DNA from 2 places in the Lysinibacillus sp. BF-4 genome. Region 1 is predicted to be linked to the other one. Evidence: riboswitches for the same ligand, from Rfam matches in the RefSeq annotation. Region 1 holds a riboswitch; the other holds the start of a gene.
The links. A riboswitch is a leader RNA that binds a small molecule or an ion and turns the genes downstream of it on or off. The one in region 1 is predicted to bind preQ1.

Region 1 (7,815 bases):
ACAGCTCGCAGACCCTCTAGCTCTAATCGAAATCTCTTTTTCTTTTGCACGTACAACGTAAATCACCTCTTTTAAGAGTATAGCAAAGATGATTTATTGTTTCATGGTTTATTTTGGTTAATGTGGCGTGCCAGTAAGCTAAAGCCATCCTGCATTAATTGCTCGGTTACCCCTTCATATGTAGGTAAAGTAAGAGCAGTAAGTGCCACATCAATTTGTGCATCACAATGAATCTCAGCGAGTTGTTGGGAGATGACTAGCATATCTTTGTCCGCTTCAATTTTACGTTGCTGCGCAGGCGTTAAAGTGGCTAGTGCCTGCAACACGCCATCCACAGAGTTATGCTTTTTAATCAATTGCAGGGCTGTTTTTTCGCCGATACCTTTAACCCCCGGATAGCCGTCACTTGTGTCACCCATAAACGCTTTAACATCTGCAAACTGTTTAGGTAAAATACCATACTCCTCCACAAAGCGCGCCTCATCATAAATATTGTACTCAGAGTAGCCTTTCTTAGTTAATGCAATACGCACATTAGGACGCAATAATTGCAGTAAATCGCGGTCACCACTAATTACTGTAATGTCTGCTTCATGTTGCCACTTCTTCACCATAGAGCCAATTAAATCATCTGCCTCTAAACCTTTGACGCCAAAATTATGCCAGCCTAAACGCTCGGCTAGCTCTTTTGCCATATCAAACTGCGGTAGCATTTCTTCTGGTGGAGCTTGACGATTGGCTTTATAGCCATCATAAATATCATTACGGAACGTTACTGCTCCCATATCCCAGCAAATCGCCATATAATCTGGCTTAAAAATCGTGTTAGCTGTAATAACATGGCGGGCAAAACCCTGTGCTCCGTTAGTTGGTGTACCGTCTGGTAATCGAATAAAGTGACCCATTGCTGCCGAAGCAAAATACGAACGGAACAACAATGCCATGCCGTCTACAAGTACTAATTTTGGTTTCATACTATCCCTCTTTTATTGTTATCTTTACGTCAAGCGCAATGTCTACATTACCACGTAACGCGCGACTTATCATGCACGTGCGCTCAGCCTTCTCTGCGATACGTTGTACGAGGCGCTCCTTACTGGCATCCTCAATACAAATCCTTGGACGATGTATGATTTTTTTATACGTCAGCAAGCGGTCTTGCTCTACAAAACCATCAGAGGTCATCGTAATTGTAGCCTTAATGCCAGAGCCCTCTAAAATAGCTGCTAAAGAAATAATATAACAAGTTGCAGCTGCGCCTAACAGCATTTCATCAGGATTTGTGCCCTCATCTGGTCCTGCCATCTCTACAGGAATTGAAATAGGCGTGCTACTGTGACGCAATTGTAAATCACCTACCGCATCTCTACCACCTTGCCAATCTAGTGCTATCGTAAATTTATGCATATTTTATCCGCCTTTGTTCGTGTATTTTTTTATAAAATTACATGATTACTACATCTTATTTACTAAATTTTATTATACTTTTCGTCATTGTTATTATAAGATGAAACTACTACATCATCATGAAAGGAAGTTAATGACTATGGCTTTTTGGTCTAAACCTAAGCAAGTTTCCCCAATGGATTTACCTACTACACCTGCCGTTCATACGGTATTACAAGTGACTGACCCTTCACTACGTAAGCAACTTGAGCTCATTCATTTTACTATAGATGATTTGCGCACGTTAAAACAATTGCAACCTTATATTAAGGAAGATATTGAGCGTATTACAGATGTCTTTTATGATGCCATTTTAGTTGTACCTGAACTCAAACAGATTATAGATGAGCGCACACAAGTGAGCCGCCTTAAACAGGCACTCATTGGCTATATTACGGATATGTTTAGTGGCGTGCTAGATGATCAGGCTTTACAGCGCAAGCAACGTTTAGCAAAGGTTCACTTTCAAATTGGGTTAGCACCTAAATGGTATATTGGCATGTTTCAACAACTACAAGAAGAAATGATTGCACTACTCGCTAAACGGCTACCTAATAACCAATTAAAAGGTGTATCCATGAAAGTCGTAGCCAAAGTAATTAACCTAGAAATGCAGATTGTTTTAGAAGAGTACGAAAAAGAAAATGTGCGCCTACGTGATGAACAATTTGATGCCGTAAAAAATGAATTAAAGCAAGGCACGCTAGCTATTGTAAAAAACCTGCAACAATTAACAGAAGGTACAACAGAGACGATTACACATATTACAAACAACACATATACGATTGAACAAACCATCGCGGCTAATATTACTATTGTCAATGATGTGCAACAAGATGCACATAAAGGGCAACAAGATGTTGCACAGTTAGAAACAGAGATGGAACAAGTTACTGTACATACCATCGAAATGGCAAAAGTTATTGAGCAACTTAGCCATTCCTCACAGGAAATTATTTCGATTATTACGCTCGTTAAAACCATTGCAGAGCAAACAAATTTGCTAGCGCTCAATGCCTCAATTGAAGCGGCACGCGCTGGTGAGCATGGCAAAGGCTTTGCGGTCGTTGCTCAAGAAGTACGCAAGCTAGCAGAGCAATCACGCGACTCTGTCGAACGCATTACTGCGCTTATTGACACGTCTACTTCATTAACCAATGCAGCAGTCACTATGATTGAGGATATGCGTAAAAACGTACGCACGAGTGTTGATGTTTCGCAAGCAACACAACAAACCTTTATGACAATTTCACAGGCCGTTAATCATAATAAGCAACAAATTTCGCAGGTGGCTAGTGAAATTGCAGGGCTTGGTACAATGATCCAATCCATTAGTACCAACACGTTAGATGTTGCGACCACAGCAGATAATTTATACAAAGCTACTATGCACTTTTAACTACAATAGAATTGAGGTAAGATAATGAATCAATGGAGAACTATTGCATTGCTGTCATTAGGGGCTTGCTGCATTATGTTGAGTTTATTGATCATGGCTTTTTTATCGACAGATCAAAAACTCAAACAGAAAAATCAAGTTATTACACAGTTAAAAAAAGAACTGGCTACACTACATGAACCTGTAGCTGATTCTATTACAAAAAATGTGGAACCGATTAAGGAAGAAGTTATAACGGCAGTCCCACCTGCTCTAACTGAGGAAACAACGGTGCAACCTACGCCAAAACAAACACCTGTAATTGCAGAACCTTCTTATAAAGAAGTACTAGCACAATATGCTCCTCACTTAACACAAATTTATTTTGTTGAAACATATGCATTTGATGGGGCTCCTCATGAAATGTTATATGAAATGTATCCTAACTCCGAGGTACGGCACATCTATGAGGAAGCATACGGTCGTATACAAAATATTTTTAATGAGATGGATGATGTCTTACAATCTGCACTTCCTCCACAACAATTGGCTCAATTCAATGAAGAACAACAAGCGTGGCAACAAACTATCGATGCTACTGTTAATGAACTTCGTAGCCATGGTGGTAGTGCAGTAGGAGTAAATGTTGCCTCACACTTATACAGTGAAACTATGCTACGCTGCAAAGATATTTTGCATAATTACTTCGATGTCGTAGAAATTACAGGGCGCCTTGATTCTTAGCATATATCTATAATAGAAATCAAATAAAAAAAGTAGGCTCACTCGCAATGTTAGAGTGGGCCTACTTTTTATACACCTTGTCTATTGCCCCACACTAAAGCATGGAGTTGCGGCAAGACATAGATTTTTTTTAGTACGTCACACGTATTAACCTTATCAATCAGCCATTCATAACGTTTTAGTAACGCCATAGCTGTTGCTTGCTCATCTTGCGCTGTAGTATCTGCATTACCTGGTTGCACATAAAAAGTGACGTTAGGATAACGTACATATAAGAGCTTCACAAATGCATAGTCTGCATCATCAAACACTACAATTTTCATGCTGAAAGAATGTGTTTGTAGGCGCTCTACCCAACAATCTAGCACAGCTAAATCTGTAGTCATGCCACTACTTGGCGGTTTAGGTGACAATGTAACATCATCAATACGTAACAACCAATCTTGCCAAATGCTCGCTTGGGTTTCGACAGTTAGTGTTACTCCCATAGCCTTTAATGCCTCAACTAGTTCACCAAGGCTTGCGTGCAATAACGGGTTACCTCCTGAAAGTGTAACGTGCATTGTACGTGCTAACCCTAACGCCATTAAGCGCTCCATTATTTCTGGTGCTGTCATCATAGTAGGTCGCTGTGAGCCGTCCCATGTAAAAGCAGAGTCACACCAGCTACAACTATAATCACAGCCTGCAGTACGTACAAATAATGTCTTGCGACCAATCGTCATGCCCTCACCTTGAATCGTGGGACCAAAAATTTCAAGAACAGGTACCTTACGCATCAAAGTCCTCCTCTTTTGGACGATAGCACACATAGCTCGTTGGCGTCTCGCGTACAAACACTTGTAGGCAGCGTGCATGATTACCCTTACTATCAAGCAATGCTTGTATCGCTTGCCAAATATATGCCGCTACCGCCTCTGTCGTTGGGTTTTGTGTACGAAAAGCAGGGTGGTCATTGATAACTGTGTGATCAAAAGCACCATGTACAGCATCTTTAAGCGCTTTAAAATCTATTAAAAAGCCAATAGCATCAAGCTCGTCCCCCGCAATTGTGAGATTAGCAAAATACGTATGGCCATGCATTCTCGCGCAAACACCTGCAGCTTCCGCAGGGATAAAATGTGCAGCCGAAAAATGCATATCTTTATTTAATTCATAACGAAACGGATGCGCAACAGTTGGGTAAATTTGTTGAATCATTGTGTAGCATCCTTACTTGCCAAGTATTGTACTAGCCCTTCACGGCGAAGCACACAGGCAGGACACTCCCCGCAACCATCTGCTGCAATACCCTCATAACACGTTAAGGTTTTTTCGCGTACAAAATCAAAAGCGCCAAGCTCATCTGACAATGCCCACACCTCTGCCTTATCGCGCCACATTAACGGCGTATGCAACACAAAGTCCGCGTCCATCGCTAAATTTAGTGTTACATTTAATGATTTCATAAAATTATCACGACAATCAGGGTAGCCACTAAAATCTGTTTCACTCACACCTGTAATAATATGTCGTGCGTCTACCGCATACGCATATAGCGCTGCAAACGAAAAGAAAATATGATTGCGCCCTGGCACAAATGTGTTAGGCAAACCATCATCACGCTTAGCAATGGGGATATTTTTTTTCGTTAAGGCATTAGGTGACAGCTCGTTGATACTATGCATTGGCATAATATGAAACGACACACCAAGCTCTTTTGCGATTGCCTCAGCATGTGCTAACTCCTGCTGATGACGTTGCCCATAATCAAAGCTTAGCGTAAATACCTCTTTAAAATTTTGTAACGCCCAAAATAAACATGTCGTGCTGTCTTGACCGCCGCTAAATACAACGACCGCCTTATCTTGATTTAATTGCATACTAACATCTCCTTAGTTTTTTATAGAGGGATGGTTACGAACCTCTTACTCGTGAACTACTCACCACTTAGCTAAACCTATCGGTTCTTAACGCTTGAAGTGGGAGCTTCTTGGGAAGAAAGCATACTTGATAGCGTATTTCTTTACTAACAGTGGTGTCTCTTGTTTACCAAGCTATCCCCGTAGTTCCTACGGTTTTTGATTTTATCTAAGCTAATGAGTGTATTCTTAGACCTTCGGTCAGAATATTGATACTGGCATTGATATCTCGGTCATGACAAGTATGACAAATAGGACAAGCCCATTCTCTAATTTCTAGAGATTTCTTTCCGTCTTTATGTCCACATTCTGAACAAATTTGACTTGATGGAAACCATTTATCTATCTTTATAATTTCACGACCATACCAGTCAGCCTTGTACTGCAATTTAGTCACAAAACTAGACCAAGATACATCTGAAATACTTTTCGCTAGCTTATGATTGCGCAACATACCCTTTATGTTTAAGTCTTCGATACAGATAATATCGTAATTATTGATAAGCTCTGTACTTAGCTTATTCAGAAAATCAGTACGTTGATTCATTACTTTTTCGTGTAACCTTGCAACTTTACGTTTTTGTTTTTGATAATTTCTAGCTTCAGACAAATTGATACTTTTTTGTTTAGCTAATAAGGCACGTCTTGATAATTTGCGTTGTTCACGTTTGAGTTTCTTTGCCATTTTAGACGTGAACTTGTTGTTATCACTTTTTTGACCGTCAGAAAAAATCGCAAAATCAGTAATACCTAGGTCAATACCAATTGCTGAATTTACTTTTGGTAACTCGCTGATTTCCTCTTTACACAGCAAAGAAATATAGTATTTGCCACTAGAACGACGTGATATCGTTGCAGATTTGATAACCCCTTTAGGTTGTCTATGGAGCTTAATTCTAATTAATGATTTTAACTTAGGTACTTTGATGAATTTATTATCCATCAAGGCGATTGTTCCATTTTGATTGTTGGTTGTATAACTTTGAACAGGATTTTTCTTACTTTTGAATCGAGGAAATCCAACGGATTTATCACGAAAGAAGTTTTTGTATGCTTTGTCTAAATTGAGTTGTGAATTAGCTAGCGCAAGACTGTCCACTTCTTTCAAGTACGGAAATTCTTTTTTATATTTTGCGGGTGTTGGAAAAATTCTTTTTTTAGATGAATCATTTTTAGTTTCCTCATAACCGTTTATTCTGTCTTCAAGCATTAGATTATAAACTTTACGAACACAACCAAAAGACTTCGCAAAGAAAAGTTCTTGTTCTTCTGTTGGATATAATCTGAATTTGTATGCTTTTAGTCGTTCCATAAAGTTCACCTGCTTCCTATTTGTGATTGTTTTCTTGATTTTGAATATATTTCTTTATGACATCAATTGGCGCGCCGCCAGTAGTCAGAAGGCAAAAACTTTTAGACCAAAACATTTCCTTCCAAAGAAATTGTTTCACTTTTGGAAAGTCACGTTTTATCAAACGAGAACTAGCACTTTTATAGGCGTTGATGAATTTGGTCATTTCCGTTTTCGGTTGTGCCTTGAACATGATGTGAATGTGGTCCTTATCATGATGCCACTCAACTAAAGTAATGTGATACGATTTTGAAATTCTTTCAAAAGTATCTATGCCTTAGTTGTCGGTTTTCGAGTTACCAAAGGTAACCCTCATACCGAACGGCATTCATCACCCACCTATAGAGGTTGGGCGACTTCTGCCTAAATTAGTTAAAAGAGCATTAAAAGTATAGCACACTTACTTTTTCTTTAATACAACACCACTTGCCTTTTTTGCTAATAAAAATAACGTTATTCATTAATTTTATTTTTTTAGCGTTCGCGTTAAATCGTCCTTTATTAATGCGCAAATCTCTTTTAAAATAAGCTTTGTTATTTTTTCTAACAATTCGAATTACTATACAAACATAGGTCGTCTGTAATACAATGAAAGCGAAATGTGGAAACGCATTCATTTACGATTACAAGGAGGTTTTCATTTATGAAAGCAGCAGTTGTTACTAAAGATAAATCAGTAAGCATTGAGGACAAACAACTTCGTCCATTAAAACATGGTGAAGCACTTGTTAAGACAGAATTTTGTGGCGTTTGTCACACAGACCTACACGTTAAAAATGCTGACTTTGGCGACGTAAGTGGTGTTATTTTAGGACACGAAGGCGTTGGTAAAGTTATCGAAGTAGCTGAAGGCGTAACAAGCTTAAAAGTAGGCGACCGCGTATCTATCGCTTGGATGTTTGAAAGCTGCGGTAACTGCGAGTACTGTAATACAGGCCGCGAAACATTATGCCGTACAGTTCAAAACGCAGGCTACACAGTAGACGGCGCTATGG
Region 2 (7,815 bases), on a different contig from region 1:
AGCCAGCATCTTTATGCCACAAACAACACCTAAACAAAAAATCGATCAAGTGCGTATGTTTGGTCGCAATTATGTCGATATTATTTTATCCGGTGATACTTTTGATGATGCAGCAGAGAGCGCGATTAAGTTTTGCGATGAACACGAAAAGATTTTCATCCACCCTTTTGATGACGTTGATGTAATTGCTGGGCAAGGTACAGTCGCAGTAGAAATTATGAATGACATCGAGGAGCCGATTGATTATATTTTTGGCAGTATTGGCGGCGGCGGCTTAATGTCTGGTGTTTCAGCCTATGTAAAAAATCTGTCACCTGATACAAAAATTATTGGTGTAGAGCCTGCGGGCGCAGGCAGTATGAAAGAGGCCTTTGTGCAAAACAAACCTGTCGCTCTTGAGTGGATTGATAAATTTGTAGATGGTGCTGCCGTCAAATTAGTTGGTCAACACACATATAACGTGTGCCGACGTTACCTAGATGATATTGTGCTCGTGCCTGAGGGCAAAGTATGTACAACAATTTTAGATTTATACAATAAGCATGCGATAATCGCTGAGCCTGCAGGCGCTTTATCTGTAGCAGCGCTTGATAGCTATGCTGAGCAAATCAAAGGCAAATCAGTCGTCTTTATTATTTCGGGCGGTAACAATGATATTGGGCGTATGCAGGAAATTAAAGAGAAATCACTAATTCATGAAGGGCTGCTGTATTACTTCATTGTTAATTTCCCTCAACGTGCAGGTGCACTGCGTCAATTCCTATCAAATGTACTTGGGCCTAATGACGATATTACAACCTTTGAATACACAAAGAAAAATAATAAAGAGAGCGGCCCAGCACTTGTTGGCATTGAAGTTGGTGATCGCGATGATTACCCTGGACTGTTAGAACGTATGGAGAAATTTGGCTTCTCTTATAAAGAAGTAAATAAAGACATTACATTATTCGGGCTACTCGTATAACCATCAAAAAAGGCTTGAGCATATGCTCAAGCCTTTTTTAGCCTAATAACGCGCGGTCCGAGTTCATTTTTTCGCCTCGAATTGCTTCGAACTCTGCCATTAAATCTGGAATAGTTAAGTGTGGCTTACGTTGTTCTTCTACTTCTAAAATAATTTGACCTTTGTCCATCATAATTAAGCGGTTACCAAGGTCAAGCGCCTGTTGCATATTGTGCGTTACCATCAACGTAGTAAGTTGATCTTGCGCAACTAGCTCCTTCGTAAGCTGTGTAATTAACTCTGCACGCGATGGATCAAGCGCTGCCGTATGCTCATCTAGTAATAAAATAGATGGCTGAGTAAACGTTGCCATTAATAAAGAGAGTGCCTGACGCTCACCACCTGAGAGTAAGCCAACTTTTGCGCCTAAACGATTTTCTAAATTTAAATGCAAACGCTCAAGTGCTGTTCTAAAAATATCACGGCGTTTTTTCGTCACGCCCATACGCAAGCCACGCGGCTTATTACGCGAGTAAGCGAGTGCGATATTTTCTTCAATCGTCATAGAAGGTGCTGTGCCCGCCATAGGATCCTGAAACACACGTCCAATATACTGTGAACGTTTAAACTCTGGCAATGCAGTAACATCCTTACCATCAATAATCACACGACCATAATCTGGTGTAAGTGCCCCCGAAATCATATTCATCATCGTTGACTTACCTGCACCATTACTGCCGATGATTGTTACAAAATCACCTGGCTTTAGATGTAAATTAATATTACCAAGCGCCACTTTTTCGTCAGGTGTGCCCTCATTAAAGGTTTTTTGAATTTGTTGTAGTTTAAGCAAGCTCATTACCTCCTTGCTCTAGTTGCGTGCGCATATCAGCAAGTCGCTTTGCCTTACGTTTGCGCTCCTTATATTTATCAATAATCTGCGGTAAAATTAATGCAATAATAACAATAACCGCTGTGATTAGCTTCATATCACCTGAGTCAAGGAAGCCGGATTTTAATGCTAGTGCCAATACAACACGGTAAATCACTGCACCAATAATTACAGCTAGCGTCGTGCGCATAATTGTTTTTGTTCCAAGTATAGCTTCCCCAATAATTACAGAAGCTAGGCCTGTGACAATCATACCAACGCCCATCGTAACGTCAGCCGCTTTATTTACTTGTGCAATTAAAGCACCTGATAAGGCCACTAAACCGTTAGATAAACCTAGTCCTAAAATAATTAGACGGTCCGTATTTGCCGAAAAACTGCGAATCATGCGTTGGTTATCTCCCGTTGCACGAATAGCTAGCCCAACTTCCGTCTTTAAAAACCAATCTACAAACACTTTAATCAAAATAATAATAATTAGCCCTACAAATAATACACTCCACGTCTTTGGTACTTTTTCGAAACCAAGACCCATTAATGCACTAGTAATAGCTGCATCAATACCTAAGTTGCCCCACCATGTTGCTACTGTCGAAAAAATCGTATCGACATTTAATAATGGAATATTTGGTCGACCTACGGAGTTTTCGAGCGTAAAGCCCATAATGCGTAAATTAATTGAGTATAATGCAATCATCATTAAAATACCTGACAGCAAGGGATTAATATTACCCTTCGTATGTAGTAGACCTGTAATACAGCCTGCTACAAAACCTGCAAGTATCGCAACCAGTGTTGCAATCACAGGGTTATAACCTAATACAATCATCATGGCTGCTGTTGCCGCGCCAGTCACAAAGCTTCCGTCTACGGTTAAATCAGGAAAATCAAGCACTCGGAAGGTTAAATAAACCCCGAGTGCCATAATTGCATAGATGATTCCCTGCTCAACTGAACCAAATATTGTAACGAACATTTCGAATCATCTCCTAGTTGTTAGTCAATCACTTCTGCGCCCCAGCTATCTTTAACCTCAATGCCAAGTGCGTCTGCTGCTTTTTTATTAACGACTAATTTTAAATTTTGTGGGTACTGTGCTGCAAGCTCTGCCGCTGTTGCCTCACCCTTTAAAATTTTCGCTGCCATTTCGCCAGCTTCATAGCCAATATCTTTGTACTCGAAGCCATAAGCCGCTAGGCCGCCACGTGCTACTGAGTCTAACTCGCCTACGATAACAGGTACTTCGTTTGTTTCGCCTACATCAATTACTGACTCTAATGCCGAAACAACAGTGTTATCTGTAATAATGTAAAACGCATCAACCTTGCTCGCTAATGATTCAGCCGCTTGCTTTACCTCTGATGAGTTTGATGCTGAAGCTTCTTCGATTGTAATACCGGCTTCTTTCGCCGCTTCCTTCACTTGCTCTACCTGCGCTACTGAGTTTTGCTCACCAGCGTTGTACACCATACCAACTTTTTTAGCACCTAGCTCGTCTTTTAAGAAGGTTACTGTATTTTTAATTGTATCTGGGTGTAAATCAATTGTACCTGTTGCATTTTTACCTGGCTTATCCATTGAATCAATTAACTCTGCTCCTACTGCATCTGTTACAGAAGTAAAGATGATAGGAATATCACTCGTTGCCCCCATAGCTGCTTGTGCAGAAGGTGTTGAGTTAGCAAAAATTAAATCAACATCGCTACCTACAAAGTTTGTAGCAATTGTTGTGTTAAGGCTGTTGTCGCCTTGAGCAATCTGCTCATCAAATGTTACATCTAATCCTGAATCTTTAAGTGCTTGTTTAAAGCCTTCTGTTGCTGCATTTAGTGATGGATGCTCAACAATTTGTGAGATCCCCACTGTATATGATTCTCCATTTGCAGTTGAATTGTTATTGTCCTCATCGTTTTCCTTCGGTTCTTCTGTTGCCTTATCTCCGCCACCACATGCTGCTAGCACAAGTACGATAGAAAGTAACAGTAATGTTAACCAGCTTGATTTCTTCATCATCTCAACGTCCCCCTTATGTCTCAAATACTAATTTATCGCTATATTACAGTGCTTTAAAATGTTCGTCAACAAGGGTTTTAAATGTTCTGACACTTTATTTGGATAAATTATTTTTGCTTTTACCATAATTCGCCGCTTTAAACCGCTAAATTGATTGGTTTTACGGCTAATTCATTTTTTTAATATAGTAAAAAACTTTTTTTCTGCCAGGCTATAATATACTGAAATTTCCTTCAAATTGACTTCATACCTCTGCTATATTAGAATATTACTTTGCTCAACGTGGTTCGTAACCATCCCACGAAAAAAAACTAAGGAGAAAAAAATATGAAAATTAAACTATTAGCAGTTAACGCTACAGTTGCTGCTTTATATGTTGCGCTAGCTTTTGCAGTTAAGCCTATTGCTTTTGGTGAGCTACAATTCCGTATACCAGAAATTTTTAACCACTTAATCGCCTTCAACCCATTATTTATGCCGGGTGTTGTGCTAGGTGTATTTATTTCTAATATCAACTCCGAGCTTGGACCAATTGATTTAGTATTTGGCGTAGGCCATTCAGTCATTACATTAGGCTTAGCTATTTTTATTTTTAAATTTGTATCAAATATCAAAGTACGTTTAGCTATTATGACAGTGCTATTTACATTAACTATGTTTATTATTGCATTTGAGTTAACACTTGTACTCAAGTTACCATTCTTTTGGACGTGGTTATTTGTAGCCGGTGGCGAATTTGTGGTACTAGCTATTGGTGCGCCAATTATGTACACGCTCAACAAGCGTTTAGATTTTAAAAATATGTTATAAACACACAAAAGGCTTTCGAAATTCGAAAGCCTTTTTATTATTTCCTTTTTACGAGCATCCAAATAATTAACTGCAACATCGCAATAACTAAAAATACTGCTAACCATAAAAGTTGTGCAAGCATTCGTAGCTCTGTCGTTTGAAGTACACCTGTCGCATCAATTACTCTAAATTGTAAAAATACTACGCCAGCTACGAAAATAATTACCCAAGCCATCGTAAGGCTGCGCCAAAAAAATTTATTCATTATTTATCACCTGTTTAATTTACGTTTAGCATAATACTTGCGTTTCAATTAATTTGACTTAACTGAAAATTGTCGGTATTATGAGAAAAATTACTACACTGTCGCTTGCATATAGTAATGCGAGGGCAACACGAGGAGTGCAGATGAGATGAGTACAGTACAGACAAAAGGTTATTATGGGCAATTTGGTGGCAGCTTTGTGCCACAAGATTTACAAAAGGTGCTTGATATTTTGGACGAAAATTTCCAAAAATACAAAAATGACGCAGACTTTAACAAGGAATTAAATTATTACTTTGAAGAGTATGTTGGTCGCAAGTCACCACTTTATTTAGCTGATAATTTAACAAAGCGCTTAGGTGGCGCAAAGATTTATTTAAAACGCGAAGATTTAAATCATACAGGTTCACATAAAATCAATAATGTCCTTGGACAAATTTTATTGGCGAAGCGCATGGGTGCTAAACGTGTAATTGCCGAAACAGGCGCTGGGCAACATGGTGTAGCAACCGCTACAGTCTGCTCTATGTTTGGTATGGACTGCACAATTTATATGGGCGAGGAAGATACAAAACGCCAAGCACTAAATGTATTCCGTATGGAGTTGTTAGGCGCTAAAGTAGTTGCCGTTACAGAAGGGCAAGGTCGCTTAAAAGAAGCCGTTGACGCAGCATTTGCTGATTTAGTCGAAAACTACGACCATACCTTTTATTTATTAGGTTCTGCAGTTGGTCCGCATCCATTCCCAGCAATGGTAAAGCACTTCCAACAAGTTATTAGTGAAGAGAGCCGCGAGCAAATTTTAGCAAAAGAGGGTAAGCTTCCTGCAGCTGTAGTAGCTTGCGTTGGTGGAGGTAGTAACGCCATTGGTTCATTCGCACATTATATTGATGATGAGGATGTACGTTTAATTGGTGTTGAGCCTGACCAAGCCGCTTCCCTAAACGAAGGTGTACCCGCTGAGTTACACGGTTTCCGTTGCTATGTGCTACAAGATGAGCAAGGTAATCCTAAACCAACCTACTCTATCGCTGCTGGGCTTGACTACCCTGGTTGTGGTCCTGAGCACTCTTACTTAAAAGAAATTGGACGCGCTGAGTATGTTACGATTTCAAACGAAGAAGTACTTGATGCTTTTAAAGTATTATCACGTGAAGAAGGCATTATTCCAGCACTAGAAAGCTCACATGCCATTGCACACGCGTTAAAATTAGCGCCAACACTTAGCCCTGACGAAAGTATTATCGTTACCGTGTCTGGTCGCGGTGATAAGGATGTTGAGCAAGTGTTTGACATGCTATCCTAATAAAAACCCCCCATCACAAAATAAGTGTGATGGGGGGTTTCGTTCGTTAAAGCATAGGATAAATTTCAGCTACATTTTCGCGTAATTTAGCTTTTAAAAACTTACCAACCGATGTTTTAGGAATTTCGTCTAAAAATACAATGTCATCAGGCATCCACCACTTTGCAAAGTGTGGTTCTAACACAGCGTATAACTCTTCTTTAGCTACATTTGCGCCTTCTTTCAGTACAACGCAGGCTAATGGTCGCTCCTGCCACTTTGCATGGGGCACTGCAATAACTGCCGCTTCATAAACTTCAGAGTGAGACATGAGTGCGTTTTCTAAATCTACAGAAGAAATCCATTCGCCACCAGATTTAATTAAATCTTTTGTGCGGTCTGTAATTTTAATTAAACCATCAGGCGTACGTACTGCAATATCACCTGTGTAGAGCCAACCATCTCGATAAGCATCCACGGTACGCTCATCCTTATAATACTCGTGGGAAATCCACGGCCCGCGTAAACGAAGCTCACCCATTGTTGTACCGTCCCATGGCACTTCACCGTTTTCATTAATTATGCTTGAGGTAATACAAGGCATCGTCATTCCTTGTGTAGTACGTACAGCAACTTTATCATCCATCTCCCAATCTTCCATCCATGATTGGTAATTGGATAACGCAACAATCGGTGTGGTTTCGGTCATACCATAAACCGAAATATAAGGAATATGATATACCTCCTCAAATGCACGAATTAAATGTTGTGGTGAAGCCGAGCCACCACAGCAAATTACTCGTAATGAACTAATATCACGCGCCTGCTTTTCTTGAATTTGTAAAGCACTTAACCAAATCGTAGGTACGCCCGCCGTTAATGTAACGCCTTCTGCCTCAATCATGTCTAAAATAATTTCTGGTGTGAAATTTGGCCCGACTAATACTTGCGTTGCGCCTACGTTTACGCTGGCAAAAGGGATGCCCCACGCATTTACATGGAACATTGGTACGATAGGCATTGTTTTATCTGCCTCGCAAATCCCCATAGAATCAACCATACTCAGCATCATACTATGCAGCACTAAGCCGCGATGCGTATATACAACACCTTTTGGTCGCCCTGTTGTTGCACTTGTATAACACATACTAGCTGGATCATTTTCGCCAAGATCATCAGGGAAATTAAATGTCTCATCTGCCTCTGCTAATAATTGTTCATAGCTATATGCATTAGGTAAACTAGTTTGTGGCAAAGCCTCGTCTGTCATAATAATAAAATGCTTAACTGTCTTTAGCTGTGGTGCAATTGCCTCAATGATTGGCACTAAATCTACGTCAATTAATAACATCTCGTCCTCTGCATGATTAATAATATAAACTAAATCGTCTTCAGATAAACGGATATTAACCATATGTAATACTGCGCCTGTACATGGTACGGCAAAGTATGTCTCTAGATGTCGGTGTTGGTTCCAAGCAAAAGAGCCAACCTTCATGCCCTTTTTCATACCTAATTTTGTTAGTGCGTGCGCCAAACGTCGAGTGCGCTTCGCCCAGTCGCCATAAGTTAGGCGGTGTGTATGTGTCGGGCTCGTGCGTGAAATAATCATTTTTTTCGAAAAA

Region 2: it holds a riboswitch for preQ1, as region 1 does, so the genes downstream of both, CH76_RS09450 (QueT transporter family protein) here and queC (7-cyano-7-deazaguanine synthase QueC) in region 1, are expected to answer to the same signal.

The regions. Positions count from the first base shown of each region.
Region 1 covers NZ_JPUW01000030.1:13,859-21,673, forward strand. Annotated here, with positions in the region: gene CH76_RS13535 (acyltransferase family protein) at 1-50, opposite strand, end outside; gene CH76_RS09870 (5'-3' exonuclease) at 102-974, opposite strand; gene CH76_RS09875 (OsmC family protein) at 976-1,407, opposite strand; gene CH76_RS09880 (globin-coupled sensor protein) at 1,547-2,845, shown strand; gene CH76_RS09885 (lysozyme inhibitor LprI family protein) at 2,870-3,568, shown strand; gene queE (7-carboxy-7-deazaguanine synthase QueE) at 3,637-4,350, opposite strand; gene queD (6-carboxytetrahydropterin synthase QueD) at 4,340-4,768, opposite strand; gene queC (7-cyano-7-deazaguanine synthase QueC) at 4,765-5,430, opposite strand; PreQ1 riboswitch class I at 5,437-5,481, opposite strand; gene tnpB (IS200/IS605 family element RNA-guided endonuclease TnpB) at 5,639-6,781, opposite strand; partial or broken gene tnpA (IS200/IS605 family transposase) at 6,798-7,088, opposite strand; gene adhP (alcohol dehydrogenase AdhP) at 7,464-7,815, shown strand, end outside.
Region 2 covers NZ_JPUW01000028.1:2,060-9,874, reverse strand. Annotated here, with positions in the region: gene ilvA (threonine ammonia-lyase IlvA) at 1-964, shown strand, start outside; gene CH76_RS09465 (ABC transporter ATP-binding protein) at 1,002-1,796, opposite strand; gene CH76_RS09460 (ABC transporter permease) at 1,789-2,811, opposite strand; gene CH76_RS09455 (ABC transporter substrate-binding protein) at 2,832-3,848, opposite strand; PreQ1 riboswitch class I at 4,125-4,169, shown strand; gene CH76_RS09450 (QueT transporter family protein) at 4,176-4,658, shown strand; gene CH76_RS09445 (DUF3923 family protein) at 4,696-4,905, opposite strand; gene trpB (tryptophan synthase subunit beta) at 5,054-6,211, shown strand; gene CH76_RS09435 (long-chain fatty acid--CoA ligase) at 6,258-7,815, opposite strand, start outside.